2 regions of the Exiguobacterium sp. TDN 0502 genome follow, and region 1 is predicted to be linked to the other one. Evidence: a T-box and tRNA genes for the amino acid it is inferred to sense, from the RefSeq annotation. Region 1 holds a T-box; the other holds one or more tRNA genes.
The links. A T-box is a leader RNA that pairs with one kind of tRNA and senses whether it is charged. The one in region 1 lies ahead of leuS (leucine--tRNA ligase), so its partner is inferred to be a tRNA-Leu.

Region 1 (11,320 bases):
CCTCGCCATCGTCGGCAACTATTTAGGTGGGAAAGCCTTTGACCGGCTCGGTGGGAAGAAAACGCTCGTCATCAGTGTCATCGGACTTGTCCTGTCTTCCGTCGGTCTGTTGTTGTTTCACCAGACGTATCTCGGATATGTCGCAATGCTTGGTTTGATCGGGTTCGTCGGCGGGATGGTCTTCCCGACGATTTATGCGATGACGGGTGTCATTTGGCCGGAAGGTGGGCGTCGTGCCTTTAATGCAATCTATGTCGCACAAAACGTCGGTGTAGCCCTTGGGACAGCTGTCAGCGGTCAAATCGCCGCCTTCTCGATTCAGTACATCTTCATTGCTAATCTCGTATTGTATATCGCGTTTGCCATCATTTTATTTATCGGATTGTCCTGGATCCAGGCGCCGGCTCGGATGCATGCGACTCATGACGAGACTGAAACGACACGTACACCCCTTGCACGCGGTGCGGCACGGACGATGTTGCTCGTCTCGATCGGGTATGCCTTACTTTGGTTCGTGTATGTGCAGTGGCAAGGTACCTTTGCCGTCCATACGAAATCACTCGGTGTCACGATTTCCGAGTACTCGATTCTTTGGACGATCAATGGAGCACTCATCGTCTTTGCCCAGCCGCTACTCACCCCGATCTTGCGTTGGTTTGGAGACGATTTGAAGCGGCAATTGATGACGGGTACAGGAATCTTCCTTCTTTCTTATCTGATTGTTCCGTTCGCAGGCGGATTCAAAATGTTCCTCGTAGCGATGATCATCTTGACGATCGGTGAGATGTTCATTTGGCCAGCAGTGCCCGCCATGGCGGCAAGGCTCGCACCAATCGGAAAAGAAGGCGAGTTCCAAGGGTACGTCAATATTGCTGCTTCAGCAGGGCGGATGATCAGTCCGACTGTTGGAGGATTGATCTATGATTTATCCGGTATGTCTGCGGTCTTCCTGACGTTGATTGGATTGATTCTCTTAGCAGGTGTGGTCTTTCTTCGTGCCATTCCTAAAATTACACCATAAGCGTTATTCAAAAGACAGCGGACAGTGCTTCGCTGTCTTTTTGTTACGCCATTCAATCAAAAATCATAAAATAAACATTTATCAATTTGGAATATTTCGGAAAGGAAACGGGTATTTTCTAATCAAGAACTTGAGAAAGGGTCATGTGAACGTTGCTTCTTTTTGACTGGAGGTGCACGAATGGAAAGGTGTCAATTCATCACAGATGCTGCAACTTGGACGACACACGTACAGCAACAGCCGCTGGATATCTTCTACAGTTACGAGTACGTCATGCTCAACGCTAGACCGTCTGAACAAGCCATGCTGTTCGTCTATAAAGGCGACGCCGGCACCCTGTACTATCCCTTTTTAAAACGTCGCATTTTTGATACATCCTATTCGGATCTCATTACGCCTTACGGTTACGGTGGACCTGAAATCGTGGGCCACTTGACTACGCCTGAGATGCAGCAGGCACGTCGGTTATTTGAGAAGTGGGCGGAAAAAGAGGCGGTCGTTTCGGAAATGATTCGCTTTAATCCGTTGACAGGAAATGAACGATTCATGCAGGACTGGACGAAAGTGTCCTTCATCCGTCATACGACGAGCATTGATTTACGCCCCTCATTAGAAGAAATCATGCAGACGTTTCACAAGAAAACGAGAGGTATGATTCGGAAATCACTGGCCACGTCGTTAACCGTCAGAACAGGAACAAAAGAAGACTTACCTATTTTTTTAGCGTTGTATCACGAAACGATGGACCGGAAGAATGCTTCAGCGCATTATTATTTTACCGCGACATATTTTGAACAATTGTTCGAGCGCAATCCGCTTTGCGAACCGTTATTACTGATTGCTGAATTCAACGGCGAACCGGTCGGCGGATATTTCGTATTGCTCGGAAAAGAATATGCCCATGGTCATTTGATTGGCTGTAAACGGGACGAAGCGAAACTATTTCCGAATCAGCGACTCGAGTATGAAGCGGTCCTTCAAGCGAAAGCAAGGGGGCTCGTCGAGCAACATCTCGGCGGTGGATATCAAGAACGGGATAGTCTCTTTGAGAGTAAATGCCGTTACACCGGGTATCGTTTATTTGAGTACCATCAAGGAAAATCCATCTTTCAGCCAGCCATATACGATCAGTTATGTGTACGATACGGGTCAGATGCCGATTCGGATTATTTCCCTGCCTATCGGCAACCTGCCGTTGAAGTAGCAACTCTTTAAATGACGCACGTAAAAACGACTACATCGGGTAGTCGTTTTTTTGATATGCTGACATCATCTAGATGAATGGAGGGGATGTATCATGAAAAAACGAGGACTGATCTTCGACATGGACGGTGTCATCTTAGATAGTGAAATTCGCTATTTTGAAGTTCACCAGCAAATGTTCGAGGAATTATCGATTCCGCTTGATCCTGTTCAGTATGCAACATTCATGGGCAAGACGGGGGATGAAATGTGGGAGGAACTGGTCGATCAGCATCAATTGAAGGAATCGGCTGTTAGTTTGCTCGAAGAGGAACATCGACGGTTTCAAGTCCATGCGATACCGGAGGAATGCGGACTGAAGATAGGAGTTAAACACGTGATGCAACAAGCGAAAGCTCTCGGATATGACATCGGGATTGCCTCCTCGAGTTCGCTTCAAAAAATCGAACGGGTCATCCGTCATTATGAACTGCCGATCACGCACTATGTCAGTGGGGAAGAAGTCGTCCGTTCGAAGCCGGATCCTGCGATTTTTCGACTGGCAGCAGAACGTCTCGGGCATACACCTGAGAATTGTCTCGTCATCGAGGATGCTGCAAACGGGATGATCGGAGCAAAAGCGGCAGGCATGGAAGTGATTGCCCTTCTTGATGACCGGATGCCAGCGCAACGCTTGGAACAAGCAGATCATATTGCGCGATCGCATGCAGAAATCGAGGAAATTTTACGGAAGCGTTGACGCTTGAGGAAGAAACAGATTACACTAGGAAAAGATAGTCAAATGCAACGAACTGAAGCAGTAGGGGTAAGGTGCCGTCAAGAGAGCTGGTGGAAGGTGCGAACCAGTCGGTAACAGCCGTGAACTCGTCAGGGAGCACGTTTCGTGAAATCGTAGTAGCGAAGCCGGTATCACACCGTTATTTGTGAATCAAGCGGTCTGTCATAGACAGACAACGTGGGTGGTACCGCGGAAGCCAAACCGGTCTTTCGTCCCTATTCCTAGGGGCGGAGGACCGGTTTTTTTAGATTAGAGGAGGAAAAGACATGCCGTACAATCATCGCGAAATCGAACCAAAGTGGCAGGCGCGTTGGGATCAAGACAACGCCTTCGTCACGACAGAAGATCCAGAAAAAGAAGGGTTTTATGCCCTTGATATGTTCCCGTATCCGTCAGGTGCCGGATTACACGTCGGTCACCCGGAAGGCTACACGGCTACGGATATCCTCGCACGGATGAAACGGATGCAAGGCTACAACGTCCTTCACCCGATGGGATGGGATGCGTTCGGGTTACCGGCAGAACAATACGCGCTCGATACAGGGAATGACCCACGCGAATTCACAGCGCAAAACATCGAGACGTTCAAACGTCAGTTAAAAGAACTCGGATTCTCCTATGACTGGGATCGTGAAATCAACACGACGGATCCGAAGTATTACAAATGGACGCAGTGGATCTTTACGAAGTTGTATGAAAAAGGACTTGCGTTCGTAGACGAAGTCGCGGTCAACTGGTGCCCAGCACTTGGAACGGTCCTTGCGAATGAAGAAGTCATCGACGGATTATCTGAACGCGGAAATCATCCGGTCGTGCGTGTCCCGATGCGTCAATGGGTCCTAAAAATCACGGAATATGCAGATCGTCTTCTTGAAGATCTCGATGATCTCGATTGGCCGGATTCTGTCAAAGAGATGCAACGGAACTGGATCGGGAAATCAGAAGGTGCTGAAATCGATTTCACGATTGACGGACATAAAAAACAAGTCACGGTCTTTACGACACGTCCGGATACGATTTTCGGTGCGACATATCTTGTTCTTGCACCGGAGCATCCTTTCGTAGCTGACATCACGACAGCTGATCACAAGGAAGCGGTCGATGCGTATATCGCGCAAGTCCAAACGAAGTCGGATCTTGAGCGGACGGATTTAGCGAAGGAAAAAACGGGCGTCTTCACGGGTGCTTTCGCCGTCAACCCGATTTCGGGCGATCGTCTGCCGATCTGGATTGCTGATTATGTCCTTGCTTCGTACGGAACGGGTGCAATCATGGCGGTCCCAGGACATGATGAGCGCGATCACGAATTCGCGAAGCAGTTCGACTTACCGATCATTGAAGTCGTCGCAGGTGGGAACGTTGAGGAAGCGGCCTACACAGGAGAGGGCGAACACGTCAACTCGCATATGCTCGATGGTCTTGGAAAACAAGAAGCGATCGAAACGATGATCGCTGAACTCGAAACGAACCAAGTCGGTCGTAAAAAAATCACGTATCGTCTCCGCGACTGGTTGTTCAGTCGTCAACGGTATTGGGGCGAGCCGATTCCAGTCGTTCATATGGAAGATGGTTCGATGAAAACACTCAGCCAAGAGGAATTACCGCTTGAACTTCCAATCATTCCGGAAATCAAACCGTCTGGTACTGGCGAATCACCACTCGCCCTTGCGGAAGACTGGTTGGATTATACGGATCCTGAAACAGGAATGAAAGGGCGTCGCGAGACGAACACGATGCCACAATGGGGCGGAAGCTGCTGGTACTATCTTCGTTTCATCGATCCGCACAATGAAGAAGCGATCGCGGATCCAGAAAAATTAAAATACTGGCTCCCGGTCGATATTTATATCGGTGGGGCGGAACACGCCGTGCTTCACTTGTTGTATGCGCGCTTCTGGCATAAAGTCTTGTATGATGCAGGCGTCGTACCAACAAAAGAACCATTCCAGAAGTTATACAACCAAGGGATGATTCTTGGCGAAAACAACGAGAAGATGTCGAAATCACGCGGTAACGTCATCAATCCGGATGAAATCGTCAAATCACATGGTGCCGATACCTTGCGTCTTTATGAAATGTTCATGGGACCACTCGATGCATCGGTTGCCTGGTCTGAAAACGGTCTTGACGGCGCCCGTCGTTTCCTCGACCGTGTCTGGCGCTTGTTCGAACGGACAGCAGACATACAAGAGGTCACGGAAGTCGATGCTGACTTCGAACGGACGTACCACCAGACGGTCAAGAAGGTCACGGAAGACTTCGCGAACATCCAGTTCAACACCGGAATTTCGCAACTCATGGTCTTCGTCAACGAAGCAAACAAACAGCCGGTTCTTCCGCGTCACTTCCTTCGTGGATTCATTCAGTTGTTAACACCGGTCGCACCGCACCTTGGTGAGGAACTCTGGGAACAACTTGGATTTGAAGAGACATTGACGTATGCGGCATGGCCGACATTCGATGAAGCAAAACTCGTCAGCGATACGATGGAATTCGTCATTCAAGTGAACGGAAAAGTCCGCTCGAAAATCGAAATCAACATCGACGCGACAAAAGAAGAAATCGAAGCACTTGCCTTTGCTGATGAAAAAACACAGGAGTGGATCGGCGATAAGACGGTTCGGAAAGTCATCGTCGTACCGAAAAAATTAATCAATATCGTGGCGAACTAAGCCATACCCCCCTTCATTCGCGTCAGGCGAACGAAGGGGGTTTCTTCATTTCCGTCGCAAGTCCGCTTTTTTTTTGAACGTCCTTCTGCTACACTGAATCAGAAACCGAGAAAGAAAGGCGATTACCATCAATGAAACGATCTTATATAGTCTATACCACGATTTTTGCCGTCGTTTCGGGGTTGATCCTCTGCATACTGCTCGTCTTCTCAAAACCGGAGACGTTATCAAGTATCGAAGAGACGTTTGCGAAAATCGAGACACAATCGAAACATCAGGCAGCCGTGAAGCAGGTGCCGACGAAAACGCCTTCAGCGATTCCGAATCCGGAAGAGCCGTTAATCAAAAATGTCCAACACATGTTATATGATGATTCCATCGGGTCATACCTCGTCGTGACAGACGATTATCGTTTCTTTGAAATCAGCGGAACGGGAGAACGGATCAACGCTTCGTTTCAGTTAGAGGAAGGAAAGTTGTTGCTCGCCGGGCTTGACGGGATGGCTCTCGTCGACGGAGAAACGGTCGCCTTATTGACATCAAATCAGATTCTCGTCACGATTACACGAAAAGACGGTGTCTGGAGTGAGGAGAAGCGCGAAAAGATTCAAGGGACGACGATTCGGGATAGTTTCCATGGTCTCGGGTATGACGCGAAGAAAAAAGAATTCTATACGATCAATCAGATTCGTTCCATCGGACGTGTCGAATTGACGTATTTCGCAATGAAAGAGGATAAAATTAAAATTGATCCGGACGCTTCCGAGAAAAAGAAGCGTGCCTTGAAGAAAAAACAAAAACCGCCGTATCTCTCGATTGTGAAACGAAGTAAGATTGAAGCGGCAAACGGTATGCGGAGTGATGCGAAAAAATCATTCGAGTCATCATTCCGTCCGATTGGTCTTGCGGAACGGCAAGGACGTATTTACACGCTAGATTCGGAAGCACTCTACCTCTACTCGATTGATCCGAAAGATCAGTCCATCACAGGTGAGACAGCTAGCCCGAAGGTGTATGGCGCAACAGGTATTTTCGTCCAGGATAACGAGCTGTTTGCGTTAGTCGTCACGGATAAATTCTCAAGCCGGTCGTTTACCCCGATTGATTAACATACGCAGAAAAGACCCGATTCGCTCTGATGATCAGAAGAATCGGGTCTTATTTTGGTTAGATGGCAGTTTCGTGCGCCTTTTTGGCAGCATGACTACCGGCACAATGTCCGGTCACGAATGCTGCCGTGATGTTGTAGCCACCTGTATAGCCGTGGATATCGAGAATTTCACCTGCAAAGAATAAGCGCTCCGCTTTTTTCGACATCATCGTTTTGGGATCAATCTCTTTAATCGAGACACCGCCACCCGTGACGAAGGCTTTATCGAAATCGAGCGTCCCCGTTGCTTTCAGCGGGAATCGTTTTAATTTCTGAAGGAAGTCCGCCCAGTCCTGTTTTTTGACTTGTGTACAGACTTCGTCGCCAAAACCGATTTGCGCAAACAGGAGTTCGAGCAGACGTTCCGGTACGAAGCCGCGAAGGGCGTTTCGTACCGTCTTCTTCGGATTGGCTGCAAGCGCAGCTTGGAAACGTTCTGTCAACGCTCCGAGCGACTCATCCGGGAAGAGGTCGATCGAGAGGTGGACGATCGTTTCCTTCGAACGTTTCCGCTCCTTGATCGTGTACTGGCTACAGCGTAAAGCGATCGGACCGCTTAAACCGAAATGGGTGAAGAGGAGATCACCCGTATGTGTCTTGATGGCTTTATCTTTTTTACCGTGGACCGTTAAAGCAACGTCCCGTAAAGATAATCCTTGGAGTGCTTTTTCATGGATGAACGTATCACCTAAGAGGATCGGAACTTCCGTCGGAAAAAGCTCCGTGATCGTATGACCCGCTTTTTCTGCCCACGGATAGCCGTCACCCGTCGAACCCGTGTGCGGAACGGATTGTCCGCCAACGGCGACGATACAGCTTTTCGCTTCAAGACGCATGCCGTTCTCGAGGATGACGGCTGCAAAAGAACCATCTGGATGAAAATCGAGTGTTGCGACTTGTGCATCCGTTTGAATCTCGGCGCCATGCTCGCGGATTTGGTCAATCAAGACACGGACGACGTCAGCTGCCTTATCCGAGACAGGGAACATCCGACCGTTGTCCTCTTCTTTTAAAGCAACGCCAAATCCTTCGAACAACTCAATGATCGATTCATTATTGAACTGGGAGAAGGCGCTGTAAAGGAAACGACCGTTCCCTGGAATCGACTGAACGAGCTCGTCGAGCGGTTTTCGGTTCGTGACGTTACAGCGTCCGCCGCCAGAGATCGCAAGCTTGCGACCTAATTTATTTCCTTTATCAAGCAGGAGTGTTCGGGCTCCGGCCTGTAAAGAGGCGAGCGTCGCCATCAAGCCGCTCGGTCCGCCTCCGATTACGATTACATCGTACATATGGTCACCTCATTCAAAGAATTCTGCTTGTTTCACTTTAGCAGAAGTTGCGACTGTAAACAAACCGTCTCTTTCAATTCAAGATAGACAGCGGTATAATGATTTGCAATTGTGTACGAGAGAACTTGTATAATGAGACAGTCACGATCAGAGGGTCGAGTATAAAAATTAGAAAGCGTGAGGGATGTTACCATGTCCACAGTCAGTAATAAGCAGTCTTCTTCTTCCGGCAATGCAGGATTCGTTCGCGGAACGATGCTCCTGTCCGGTGCGTCACTGATTTCCCGCGCACTGGGTTTGATTTATCTGTTTCCGTTTCAGTTCATGGTCGGTGCGACAGGCATCATGTTTTATACCTATGCCTATAATTATTACGCCATCATGATTGGTCTTGCGACAGCGGGGATTCCCGTCGCTGTCTCAAAATTCGTCGCCAAATATAATGCATTAGGGGAATATGATACGAGTGAACGTTTGTATCGGTCTGGTCTGAAAATCATGTCGTTGACCGGGGTCGTTTCCTTCCTCGCCTTATTCTTCCTCGCGCCGTATTTAGCGCACCGGGCGATTCCAGGTGGGGATGTCGATTCAGCAGCATACGTCGATGCCGTCACGATGACGATTCGAGGAGTCAGTTTTGCGTTACTCTTGATTCCACCGATGAGTATGACACGAGGGTATTTCCAAGGGTATCAATCGATGGGACCGACCGCGATTTCGCAAATCCTGGAACAAATCGTCCGCATCATCTTCTTACTCGTAGGAGTCAGTATTGCGATTTATGTATTTGATTCAGGTGTCGCCTTTGCCGCGACGATTGCAACGTTCAGTGCCTTCATTGGCGCAATCGGTAGTGTGGCGGTTCTCGTCTATTATTTCCGCAAACGTGCCAGTGGCTTGCAGGAACTCCGTGCCACTCAAACCGTCCGTTCGCCGGATCGCCCGTTAACGGACCTGTATAAGGAATTGCTGACGTACGCGATTCCGATCGTCATGGTCGGTCTTTCGACGCCGCTTTATCAAGTCATCGACCAGAACACGATGAATGCCGCGTTACAAAGTATCGGCTATACGCTCGAAGCGGCCGGAAACGCGACGGCTTATCTGATTGCGGATAGTCATAAAATCGTCTTGATTCCGGTGTCGGTCGCAACAGGATTGTCGTTGTCGGCGACTCCGTTGTTGACCGCTTCCTTTACGCAAGGGGATATGCGGAAGGTACGGGCTCAAATTTCGCAGATTTATCAACTCGTCTTCTTCGTGACGATTCCGGCAGTCGTCGGAATGATTCTTCTCAGCGAAGAGACGTTCCACGTTCTGTTCCCGAAAGATCAAGCAGCATGGGTCTATCTGTTAAGTTATGCACCGAGTGCCTTATTCCTTGCTCTTTATTCGGTCACGGCAGCAGTCCTGCAAGGGATTAACCGTCAGTACTTCACGATCATTGCAACACTTGCCGGGCTACTCGCGAAGTATCTCTTGAACGCCCCGTTGATTCACTTGACGGGTGATGGAACAGGTGCCGGTTACGCGACGATCATTGGCTACCTGGTCGCAACGGGCTTGATGTTCTTCCGGATCACCCAAACGGTAAAGTTCCCATTCAGTACCGTCTTACGCCGGACGTCATTGATTTTGATCATCAGTGCCTTGATGGGAGCAGGCGTTGCGCTCGTCAAGTGGGGACTGGTATCGGTCCTACCAGCGACGACATGGGCGTCCTTATTGATTCTGATCGTCGGTGCAGGCATCGGGATCGTCATTTTTGCGGGACTATCGATTTGGAGTGGCTTAGCAGAAGTCGTATTAGGACGGAAAATTTCATTGAAACGAGGACGAGGTCATGCGTCTAGATAAATTATTATCCAATATGGGAGCAGGTTCCCGAAAAGAAGTGAAGCTGCTGCTGAAGGCAGGAGCAATTCAGGTTGATGGTGAGATCGTGCGCGATCCGAAACAACATGTCGATGTCGAGACGCAACATGTCTTGATGTACGGCGAACCGGTCACGTATCAAAAATACATCTACTTGATGATGAATAAACCACCGGGTGTCATCAGTGCGACAGAGGACAAGCGAGATGAAACGGTCATCGATCTTCTGTTTGAAGACGTGACCTATTTCAAACCGTTTCCGGTCGGAAGACTCGATAAAGACACAGAGGGATTGTTGTTACTCACGAACGATGGATCGTTTAATCATGCTTTGATGTCACCGAAGAAACACGTCGAAAAAACGTACTACGCGGAAGTGACGGGCGTGTTGACGCAAGAGGACGTCGAGGCGATTGCGGCAGGCGTCACCTTAGAAGACGGGTACCAGGCTAAACCGGGTAAACTGGTCATCTTATCGACGACAGAAACGGACTCAACGCTTGAATTGACGATTACGGAAGGGAAGTTCCACCAAGTCAAACGGATGATGCTTGCGCTCGGGAAAGAGGTCACATTCTTGAAGCGGCGCTCGATCGGTCGTTTGGAACTGGATCCGTCACTTGCACTCGGGGATTACCGCGAGTTGACGAAAGACGAGTTAGCCCTGTTTGATTGGCAACCTGAATAAGCAAAACAAAAAGACGATGGAATGAGCATACATTCCATCGTCTTTTTGTTAGGGATGATTTATTGATTGCGCAGTGCTTCTGCGATTGGATAAGGACCACTGAGTACTTCAAATACACGGGATTGGGTCGGTTGGTCAATCAGGTGTACGAACAACGCTGCGATATCGTCGCGAGACACTTTGCGATCTTCGTACGATTCAAAGTGTTCCTTCGTTTCGACGGTACCTGCCGGGTCATCATAGCTGAGTGGACCGGGACGGACGATCGTATAGTCGAGCCCACTTTCTTGTAAGTGTGCGTCAGCTGCTGCTTTTGATTCAAGGTATACTTTCAGTTCGCCCTTTGGTTCTTCTGTGCCGACCGAACTGAGCATCAGGAAGCGGTTGATCCCGTTTGCTTTTGCAGCATCGATGACTTTGATTGCACCTTCTTTGTCGACAGCGCGCGTCAATTCATCTGATGCACCACCGGCACCTGCTGCAAAGATGACGACGTCCGCATTACTGACGACACCGCTGACATCCTTCGTCAAATCGCCAAGTCTGACTTCCGATGCACCGAGTGCAATCAAATCGTTGATTTGATTTTCCTCCCGTACGACCGCGATGGCTTGGTGATCGCCTTGTTTAGCGATCAATTCGAC
Region 2 (11,320 bases), on a different contig from region 1:
TTAAAAATCCCTCGCTTCCATTTTCATCGGAAACGAGGGATTTGTCATGAACGCTGTATTTCTGCCGAAGCAAACAATAGAGCTAATTCATCGCGATTGTCGAGCAACTCTTCAAGTGTATGTTGTTCGAGTTCCCGGATGAACGCACGGAGCGCCCGTCCGAGGACGCCTTTAAGTCGACAGCCCGGTTCAATGACACAATGACCAGTGCTGCCAAAACATTCCACGATGTCCATCGGTTCCATCTCGCGCACTACCTTCCCGATGTTGATTTCGCGTGGATCTCGAATTAAACGAAGACCACCGGATCGACCTCTTGTCGATTCGACGTATCCTAGTTTCGTCAATTGTTGCGTTACTTTCATTAAGTGATTGGATGAGATGCCGTAATGTTTCGCGATCTGCGGCATCGGTGTGATGACATCCTGATGTACCCCAAGATAGATCAACACGCGTAATCCATAATCCGTATACTGTGTAATTCTCACGATTCGTCACTCCATTCCTTCCCAAAACTGCACTGTTATCGTAACATGAAACATTCAATGGACGGCATTGTTTTGACTCAGATTCGACTTAAGTACAACGACCATGAACAATCCTTGTATAGGATACGTATTGAACGAAATATTGGATGTATGATACCGGATTTTCCGCAAAAAAACTTCCGAATCTCGTGATTGAGATTCGGAAGCCATTTTTCCTTAGTGTTTCTTTTGGAATTCTTTTACGACAGCATTGAAACGGTCCGCGTAATTCGTAAAGACGCCTGTCACGCCGTAGTCGAGCATACGCTCCATATCCGCTTTCTCATTGACCGTATACGGATGCAGCAGCAGATCATGTTGACGAATCGACGCTACATTCTCTCGTGTCAATGCTTTAAACGAAGGACCGACACCTACTGCATAAGAACGGATTGCCTTCAACCGGTCGTCGGTCAGCGTCTTGACTTCGCTTGCTTCCATCAATTGAATGAGGGGTACGTTCGGATCAAGCGCCTTGACCTTTTGCAAACTCGCTTCACTGAACGATTGGATCAGGACTTGTCCCGGTTTGACACGATCACTCGAAAGACCATATTCCTTCAGCGTATCCAACAGTTTTTGCTCCATGCCAGGATAGACTTCAGGAGACTTCGTTTCAATATAGTAGTTCGCATGTTTTCCGTAAATCGAGAAGATCTCTTTTAATGTCGGTACCTGTAATCCGACATACTCCTTTTTAGCAAGCGTCGGATTCGCTTCATTGAACCAGCTACCTGCATCCAGTTGTTTGATTTCGGCTAACGTTTTATCTTTGACTGCACCAGTACCATCTGTCGTACGATCGACGGTTTCGTCATGCATGGCGATCAATTGACCATCTTTTGTCATCTGTAAATCGATTTCAATATAATCCGCCTTGAACTTCTTGTGACCCATCTCATAGGCTGGTAACGTATGCTCCGGTGCATATCCTGAAGCACCGCGGTGTGCCACATTGACGATTCGATTCGGATCAAGCAATGATTTTCCTTTCGTATGTGCACTTGCATTTTCTACCGAAAGTCCTGTGCTTAAGACGGCACCAGCCGCGACGGTTAATCCCAATTGTTTTAACATAATCAAATCCCCCTTGAAATATTCTTACAATGTTTATCCTAGACACTTGATATGAAGCTAGTGTAGAGCAGATGTAAACATCGTTTCGTGATTTAATGACAAACGAATGTCATGACGAAAAAAAGACCCGTTCGAAAACGGGTCTTGCGAGCAGGAGCTTATGCTTCAAAAATCAATGACTCTGGATCTTCCAGCAAGTCTTTGATGTGTTTTAAGAACGTAACCGCTTCTTTTCCATCAACGATCCGGTGGTCATAGGAGAGTGCTACATACATCATCGGACGATTTTCCATCCGTTCTGCATCAATCGCGACCGGACGGAGATTGATGGCGTGCATTCCGAGAATCGCGACTTGTGGTCCGTTTAAAATCGGCGTCGACATAAGTGAACCGAATGTTCCACCATTCGTAATCGTAAATGTTCCGCCTGTTAAATCTGACAGACCGAGCTTATTGTCGCGTGCTTTGACTGCAAGCTGAATGATGTCTTTCTCAATTTCAGCGAAGTTCTTCTTGTCGGCATCACGAACGACCGGCACGACAAGACCGTCTGGCGCTGACACTGCGATCCCGATATCGTAGAATTTCTTCAGGACGATTTCATCGCCTTGAATCTCAGCGTTCAAGTATGGCATTTTTTTCAGAGCCGCGACTGCTGCTTTTGTGAAGAACGACATGAAACCGAGCTTCACTTCGTTTTCCTTAACGAATTTCTCTTGGCGACGTTTACGGAGCGCCATGACCGCAGACATATCGATTTCGTTGAATGTCGTCAGCATCGCTGCCGTTTGTTGGACTTCGACGAGACGGTTCGCAATCGTCTTACGGCGACGTGACATCTTGATTCGCTCTTCTGGTTTTCCAGGAGTCGCCGCTGGTGCCGGAGCTTGCGTAGCTTTTGGTGCAGCCGGCTTCGCTTGCTCACGAGGTGCCACTTCAAATGTCGCAACATCCTGGACACGAATCCGACCGAGTGGGTCTTGTGTTGCGACTTGAGCCAAATCAATGCCTTTCTCACGCGCGAGCTTACGGGCTGCTGGAGAAGCAATTGGACGATCGGCAACCGATGTACTCTCTGTTGCTTCTTTAGCTGCTGGTGGTTCAGCTTTTTCTGCTGCCTTTGGTGCTTCTTGTGGGGCTGCTTTCGTAGCTTCAGCCTGTACCGGTTTTGGTGCTTCACCGCCTGCAGAGATGACAGCAATCGTTTCCCCGACGCGGACCGTATCCCCTTCAGCTGCCATCACTTCCGTCAATGTACCTGCTTCATCTGATGGTACCTCGATATTGACTTTATCTGTCTCGAGCTCAACGATCGCTTCCCCTTTTTCTACAAGATCGCCCGGTTGCTTTAACCATGAGGCAACCGTTCCTTCAGTAATTGATTCGGCAAGTTCTGGTACTTTGATTTCCATCGTATTCTCCCCCTATGACTCGATTCTATCTTAAGTTATGATGTGTGATTTGATACGTGTGATGGTGCTGTTGGAGTAGAAGTAGTCGCTGTGAGTGCATCATTAATGATACGTGCCTGCTCTACTTTATGACCTGACGGGTCACCTTCTGCTGTACTCGAACGACGACGACGACCGATGTAGCGGACTGTCTGGATGCCGTTCGGTGCGACGGTCTCAAGACGTGGTTCCATGAATGACCAGGCGCCCATATTTTTTGGTTCTTCCTGAACCCAAACGATCTCTTCGACTGCTTCGTAACGCGCGATGACCTCTTTTAAAGCTGATGCCGGGAAAGGATAGAGCTCTTCTATCCGAACGATTTGAAGCCAATCCAAATCGTTTTCCGATTTCGATACCGCTTCAGCTAAATCAATGGCCATCTTACCTGAACAGAAGACAAGACGCTTGACTCGCTCTGGTGTCTCCCCGAGCCCTGCTTGTTCGATGACACGACGGAAACTACCTTCCGTCAATTCAGATACGTCGGATGTCGCAAGCGGATGACGCAAGAGACTCTTCGGTGTCATGACGACGAGCGGACGGACTTCTTCTTTTCCAAGAATCGCAGCTTGACGGCGTAACAGGTGGAAATATTGTGCTGCGCTCGATACGTTCGCGACCGTCCAGTTTTTCTCACCCGATAACGTTAAGAAACGTTCTAAACGACCACTCGAGTGTTCTGGTCCTTGCCCCTCATAACCATGCGGAAGCAACATGACGAGACCTGACGTTTGTCCCCATTTCGCGCGGCTAGCTGAGATGAACTGGTCGAAGATGACTTGACCCGAGTTCGCGAAGTCTCCGTATTGTGCTTCCCATAATACGAGGGTTTCTGGTGCAAAGACATTGTAGCCATACTCGAATCCGAGTACGCCCGCTTCTGATAACGGACTGTTATAGACAGAGAATGATGCCTTCGCTGTCGATAAGGCATGGAGTGGCGAGAAGCCTTCTCCCGTCTTGACATCATGCAGATTAATATTACGTTGTGCGAACGTTCCCCGTTCAGAATCTTGACCGCTCAAGCGGATGGGTGTTCCATCTGAGAGGATCGAAGCGAACGCCAACGTTTCGGCATGTCCCCAGTCAATTCCGTTCTTCGTCGAGAACGCATCCGTCCGGCGCTTCAGGACCTTCTCAAGTTTATGGAACACTTGGAAGCCGTCCGGCCATTGCAATAATTCCTCGTTATAGGACGTCAGTGTCTCGATTTCAACGCCTGTTTCGATGGTCGGAACGCCTTTAAAGACGACGTCCGGCATGACCCCACCATACTCTTTTTCTGCATTCGGAACTTTTTCACGAGCCGCTTTCATCTGATCATTGATCGATGTCTCGATTGATTGAATTTCATCAGCCGTCGCATCCCCGTTCGCGACAAGCGTTTTCCCGTACAAAACACGAATTGGATCATGCTTGTGAATCAAATCATATAAGACCGGGTTCGTGTTCATCGGTTCATCCATCTCGTTATGACCAAAACGACGATATCCGATCAAATCGATCATGACATCCTTCTTGAACGTCGCTCGGTATTCGCTCGCGAGCAACGCGACCGCAAGACAGCTTTCCGGTTCATCGGCATTGACGTGGAAGACAGGAATTTCATATCCTTTTGCCAGGTCACTCGAATAACGCGTCGAACGGGAGTCCGTCGGCTCCGTCGTGAAGCCGATCGTGTTGTTCGCGATGATGTGAATCGTTCCGCCGGTGTTATATCCTTTGAGATTCGCTAAATTTAATGTTTCAGCCACGATTCCTTGACCTGGGAACGCTGCATCACCGTGGATCAGGATTGCAGCAGCCGCCGCTTGCTCTTGGCGTGGTGCACCTTTTTGTGAGCGATCATCTTGTGCAGCACGTGTGAAGCCTTCGACGACTGGATCGACGAACTCAAGGTGCGACGGATTGTTCGCAAGCGTCATCCGCACGTTACGTGTCTCTTGCTCGAGTTTTCGGTTCAAACCGAGGTGATACTTCACGTCGCCCGTCCAACCGTACGTAATCCCAATCGAGCCTTCAGATGGTACGAGGTCGTGGTTCGGTGCATGTTGGAACTCAGCAAAGATCATTTCATATGGCTTCCCGAGTACATGCGCCAAAACGTTCAATCGTCCACGGTGTGCCATTCCGATATTGATCGTCTCCGACCCGTTCGAGATGAGGTGTCCGACGATCGTGTCGAGCAATGGCACCATCGCGTCAAGTCCTTCAATCGAAAAGCGTTTTTGACCGACATATGTTTTATGCAAGTATTTTTCGAAGAGATCCGTTTCAGCTAAGCGTTTGAACAACTGTTTCTTTTGTTCAGCATCTAGCGTCGCTGTCAAAGCACCTTGCTCGATTTTCTGACGGAGCCATTTCTTTTCTTCTAAGTCATCGACATGTTGAAATTCGACGGCCGCTGCTCCCGTATACTGGGCTTTCAAATGTTCGATTGCCTCATAAGCGTCCTGAACGCCCGAAACGGGTTCCGGACAGACGAGTGAAACCGGCATCTTCCGGAGATCATCTTCTGTTAAACCGTATTGGTTTAATTCGAAGAGTCCAGTTTCTCGCGGATGGTCCTTCAGCGGATAGATATCCGCCGCAAGATGTCCTTTTGCACGAATTTGTTCCGCTAAACGATTCGCCGCAAGATATTTCTCGAAATCCCCTGTGTCGACCTGCATCGGTGCGACAGATTCCGTGACAGGAGCACCATGCTCTTCGAAGTAAGCACGTGTCTCTTCATCAACGGATGTCTTGTCTTCTAAAAAACGCTCGTACAATTCAATGATATAGCCAAGGTTTGGTCCATAAAATGCTTGTTGATCTTGTTCGTGGCCTGCCATGTACGGTTCCCCCCGTTTCTATATTTCTCCCCTTGCACCTTGTATGCTACAGGTGCATTCCAGCCCTCTACCTGTTAGCGCTTTCAAAAGATCTGGTGTCTATGATGCGCCTAACGTCATGAGAAGGAATGACGCGCGAAGTATCGCGCCCATCTTCCATGAAAGTGCCTTCGTTACTATATTACTACTTCTTTCCTACGCGTGCATTTCGAATTCCCAAATTCTTGCGCTTAAATGTATAAGTTTTTCTTATGACCACTTCAAATGTAGTTTATATAACACAGACGTCTTGGGGGTGAAGGGCTTTTTCCATGTAAGATCCGATCCTCGTTGACTTCTTGATCCAGTTCGTCTTTGTACTGCTGGGCAGCGCGTCGAGCGAGCTTCTTCTTGTACTTCCGTTTATTTGCGTTCGCCTTGATGTGGATGGAGTCGATAAAGAGGACCAAAGGGTCCACGAACCCGGCTTCGATTCCTTGGTTGAGGACGCGATAAAAAATACTTTCAACGACGTCCGTACCCTGAAAGCGACGGACGTAGTTCTTCCCGAACGTAGAGAAATGGGGTACCTTCTCATCCAACCCAAGACCTAAGAACCAACGGTACGCCACGTTAGTCTCGATCTCTTTGATGGTACGTCGCATGGAAGGAATACCGAATACATATTGGAGAAGTACCATCTTGATTAACAGGACGGGTCGATACTTGGTCTGCCGTTATTTTCGCTATACAATTTCTCGACGGCACGATAGATGAAGTCGACATCGATGACTGCATCGAGTTTGCGGACAAGATGGTCCTGCGGGACCAGTTGTTCCAACGTGATGGTGACATGTTCTGATCGATGATGGTGATCTCTCTTACCCATCATAGAAAGCCCTCCTTCTTTATTCTTCTTCGTTTCTACTTTTTTATACCCGGAAGAAAGAGGAGAGAAGCATTTTGTTCACTCGAAATCGCTTCCTAGGGAAAACAAGCAGGAGCGACCCTGCAACGAAGTGAAGCGGCGCGATGCTTGTCCCAGGAAAACGATTCGAGAGGAACAAAAAACGCAATCTTTCTCGTTAAGAGAAAAATTACGCTTTGTCTTCAGTCTGAACGGGGTGACTCAAAAAAGAATGACGCGTCTTTTCACGCCCTTTCCTCAGGCGAGACACAAGCCAGTTTTCCTGCTTCGTTCAAGCAGGAAAGCGGGTCTTGTTTGTCTCTGACAGCGCAAAGATGCGCTTTTCCTGTAGGAGTGGCGTGTAATGCGTCATCTTTTTTACGAGATAAGGGTGGCAGATCATCATTCTGCCACCCTTATCTTTGTAGAAACTGACTTTTGAGTCAGCCCCGTTTCGTCATAATACTTTACTTAAGAACGATTGTGTCCGCTCATGCTGAGGTGAGTCGAACAATGCTTCCGGAACATTTTCCTCGACGACATATCCACCATCCATGAATAGGACGCGGTCCCCGACTTCACGAGCAAAGCCCATCTCATGCGTCACGACGACCATCGTCATCCCCTCGAGTGCCAATTGTTTCATGACGGCGAGTACATCGCCGACCATTTCCGGGTCAAGAGCAGATGTCGGTTCATCAAACAGCATGATTTTAGGATTCATTGCCAGCGCACGGGCAATCGCGACCCGCTGTTTTTGACCACCCGATAGTTCTCCCGGGTAATTCTCAGCCTTCTCAGCTAACCCGACTTTATCAAGAAGTTCGAGTGCTCGTTTTTTCGCTTGCTCCTTGTCCGTCTTTCGGACTTTCACGGGAGCAAGCATCACGTTCTCGAGCACGGTTTTATGCGGAAAAAGATTGAAATGCTGAAAGACCATCCCGACTTCTTCTCGTACTTTATTGATATCGACTTTTTTATCCGTGATATCATGGTTATCAACAATGACCGTCCCACCCGTAATCTCTTCCAAGCGGTTCAAGCAACGTAAGAATGTGCTTTTCCCAGAACCCGAAGGACCGATGACGCAAACGACCTCTTTTTCAGCAATCGAGACGTTGATATCCTTTAGTACTTCGTTCGAACCAAACGATTTTTTTAAGTTTTTCACTTCAATCATACTCATCGTAACGTAAACCTCCGTTCCAAGAACTTCGCAATCCATGACAACAGATAAATGATGACGAAGTACATCAGACCGACGACGGACCAGACGATGAATGGTTCAAACGTCGTTGCCTGTTGAACTTGACCTTGTTGCGTCAAATCCGCAATTCCGATGATCGACAACAGCGACGTATCCTTTAGACTGATGATTGATTGATTCGTGATCGTCGGAAGCATCCGCCGGAATGCTTGAGGCAAGATGATCTGTACCATCGTTTGCCGACCAGTCATCCCGAGCGAACGCGCCGCTTCGGTCTGTCCTTTATCAATCGACTGAATACCTGCACGGATGATTTCAGCAAAGTAAGCGCCGGCATTGATTGCGACCGTCAGTATCCCTGCATACATCCGGTCCATCGACAACCATTCTAACGAGTTCAATCCGAAATAGATGAAGAATAACTGAACGATGAACGGTGTTCCGCGAATGACATCAATGTAGACGATGGCAATCCCGTTCAGAATTTTTAGCGGTGATAACCGCATCAACGCGACGACTAATCCAATCAGAAAGCCGACGACAACGGCAATCACAAAAATATACAGTGTGACTTGAAGCCCTTCCAAGAAAAATGGAAATGCGGTTTTGACCACTTCCATTGGTATCCCACTCCTTTATCGCCTTGCGACTTATTTTAGATACGTGTCGACGATTTTGTCGTATTCACCATTTTCTTTTAGGTTCGCAAGTCCTTTGTTGATTTTTTTCATCAACTCTTCGTTTTCACCTTTTAAGACAGCGATGCCGTAGTTGTCCCCGTTGAGACGGTCTCCTACAAGTTTTAATCCGAGATTCTGTTGTTTGTTCGCATAGGAAATGACAGGATAATCTTCAATCAAAGCAGCAGCGTTACCATTCTTCACTTCTTGGAACATAGCCGGGCTATCATTGAACTGCGTGACCGTGAATCCGAGTTTATCTGCATTATCTGTTGCATACTTCGCACCCGTCGTCCCTTTTTTGACGGCTACTTTTTTCCCTTTTAAATCATCGACTGACTTGATACCATTCTCATCTTCCTTGACGACTAAAATAAGACCAGCTTTGAAATATGGATCGGAGAACGTGACGACTTTTTTACGCTCTGGTGTGATACTCATGCCGGCAATCGCGACATCTAACTGGTTAGCCTGCAGAGCTGGGATGATGCCGCTGAAATCCATTGCTTCGAACTGAATTTTGAAGTCCTGATCTTTAGCGATCGCTTTCATCAAATCGATATCAATCCCTTTATACGTGTCCCCGTCTTTATACTCGAACGGTGGATACGTGACGTCAATCCCTACTTTGTACGTTTTTCCCTCCGTCGACTCTTCTTTCGACCCGATGCTACATGCCCCGAGAACGAGTACGCAGCTCATCAAGAGCGCTAATAAGATACTTCCTTTTTTCATTGTTTTTTCCCCTTTCCTATGTGTTAAAGATTGTTGACTCCACTTAGTACTTTCCCTGAAGAGTACCCTCTTCAAAACGTATTTTACCAGAAAAATTCTAAAAAAATAAATATTTCTGAATTTTTATTCGTTGTAATCGTTTTCTATTCAGTAAAAAAAAGTAGGCAACCCCTGATGGGATTGCCTACTTCAACCAGTTATGCCGTCGAGAGGACTTGAACCTCCACGGTGTTGCCACCACTAGATTCTGAGTCTAGCGCGTCTACCGATTCCGCCACGACGACGTGGATTTATGATATTAATATAGCGGATGAAAGACTCGATTGTCAATCATTTCGCAGGATGTTGCGGACGAATTTTTCGACGACTTCATCATATACATCCGGATCCTCGAAATATGCCATCGCATGGGCGGCATTTGGAATGACGACGAGTTCTTTTTTCGTTGGACATGCTGCGTATAACTCATAGACCATTTCAGTCGGGACGAACGTATCCGCACCACCGTGAATGAATAGGATTGGAACGGTTGCTTTCTTCACCTGCTTGAGCGCTGAAGCTTCCCGGAACGTATAACCTGCTTTTAGCTTCGTCAACACACTGGTCATACCTAAAAACGGAAAGTGAGGCAAACGATACATCCGTTTCATTTGATACGCCAGCACTGCATTGACCGATGTATAGGCACAATCCGAAATGATGCCTTTAATTTGAGGAGGCAACTGTTCCCCGCTCGTCATCAAGACCGTCGCTCCTCCCATCGAGACACCATGCAGAAATAGATTGGCATCTTGACCGATCCGTTGAATGAGATAGTTTGACCAACTTAAACAATCTTCCCGATCATGCCAACCAAAGCCAATATAGTGACCCTCACTCATTCCGTGACCACGGTTGTCCGGCATCATGACATGGAATCCAGCTTGATGATAAAGGTATGCGAAACCAGCGAGGTCCGTCCCGACACCACCATACCCATGGACAAGGATAACGACTCGATCCGACGGTACCGGTGAAGCAAGAAAATGACCACGTAACGTCAATCCATCTTTTGCTTGAATCTCGATTCGTTCTAATGGCTGTTCTTTGATCCAGGTTTGCCCCGGTTGCATCAGTCGCACCATCTCATCACTTAAATCACGATTGTTTGACAAAAACGGTTTTGGGTTGGTTGCAATCGCCATCTCATAAAAATAATAGCTGGCTGCAATCAGTCCAGATCCGATGACTCCGATTCCAATTTTGGTGCTGCGACGCATCTGCCCCACTCCTTTTCGTTATAACTCGATCTTCAGTTGAGCAGCATGGTCGTCTTCTTCATCCTGCAAGACTTGTTGACGTAATCGTTGTTCCTGTTGTTGGCGCCGGTAAGCAAACTCTTGTACGAGCTCTGTTCCCGTAAATCCATCTTCCACGAGTTCATTCAACAGTTCGGTCTCTGTCTCGACGACCTCACCGGGACGTCGCATGACAAGAACATCTCCGACTTGTGCGATCAACAACTCATCTTCTAATCGTAGTGCATCGTAAAAAGGTTCCGGTAACGTCATTCGCCGTGTCTCCGGATTAATATGGACCCGTTTATAAACGCCTAGTGCTTGAAACTTACGACGTGCCATTGCGTGCTCTCCTTTTTAATTAAACGTAATATCAATGCGTGAATCTTTTCCTTGAATGCGTACTGTACCTGTCGCCCCATTGACTAAGGTTAATTGCGGTGGTTGATGTCCGATATCGAGATCATATAAGACCGGTAAACCCGTTTCCTCTGCTAAATTTTGATATATATCTAGCCATGTCAGGTCTTCGGTAATCCGCGCAGATGTTCGACCGAATAAAAAACCAGAGGCATGATTGAACCAACCAGCGTATGCCATTTGTCTTAATGTGCGGTGTACCTCTGCAGAACTCGCTTCTGAC

Region 2: it encodes a tRNA-Leu, which carries the amino acid that the T-box ahead of leuS (leucine--tRNA ligase) is inferred to sense. The anticodon was not compared.

The regions. Positions count from the first base shown of each region.
Region 1 covers NZ_JBOZGJ010000001.1:247,067-258,386, reverse strand. The annotation lists gene ACRPK8_RS01235 (MDR family MFS transporter) at 1-1,021, shown strand, start outside; gene ACRPK8_RS01230 (peptidoglycan bridge formation glycyltransferase FemA/FemB family protein) at 1,202-2,236, shown strand; gene ACRPK8_RS01225 (HAD family hydrolase) at 2,319-2,963, shown strand; T-box leader at 3,002-3,222, shown strand; gene leuS (leucine--tRNA ligase) at 3,269-5,674, shown strand; gene ACRPK8_RS01215 (hypothetical protein) at 5,806-6,783, shown strand; gene ACRPK8_RS01210 (NAD(P)/FAD-dependent oxidoreductase) at 6,842-8,113, opposite strand; gene ACRPK8_RS01205 (putative polysaccharide biosynthesis protein) at 8,306-9,970, shown strand; gene ACRPK8_RS01200 (pseudouridine synthase) at 9,957-10,676, shown strand; gene ACRPK8_RS01195 (SDR family oxidoreductase) at 10,736-11,320, opposite strand, start outside.
Region 2 covers NZ_JBOZGJ010000012.1:41,177-52,496, forward strand. The annotation lists gene ACRPK8_RS12420 (Rrf2 family transcriptional regulator) at 45-488, opposite strand; gene ACRPK8_RS12425 (glycerophosphodiester phosphodiesterase) at 705-1,604, opposite strand; gene odhB (2-oxoglutarate dehydrogenase complex dihydrolipoyllysine-residue succinyltransferase) at 1,763-3,016, opposite strand; gene ACRPK8_RS12435 (2-oxoglutarate dehydrogenase E1 component) at 3,052-5,892, opposite strand; partial or broken gene ACRPK8_RS12440 (transposase) at 6,183-6,763, opposite strand; gene ACRPK8_RS12445 (amino acid ABC transporter ATP-binding protein) at 7,236-7,964, opposite strand; gene ACRPK8_RS12450 (amino acid ABC transporter permease) at 7,961-8,605, opposite strand; gene ACRPK8_RS12455 (transporter substrate-binding domain-containing protein) at 8,636-9,400, opposite strand; tRNA gene ACRPK8_RS12460 (tRNA-Leu) at 9,601-9,684, opposite strand; gene ACRPK8_RS12465 (alpha/beta hydrolase) at 9,727-10,659, opposite strand; gene ACRPK8_RS12470 (hypothetical protein) at 10,678-11,019, opposite strand; gene ACRPK8_RS12475 (S66 family peptidase) at 11,035-11,320, opposite strand, start outside.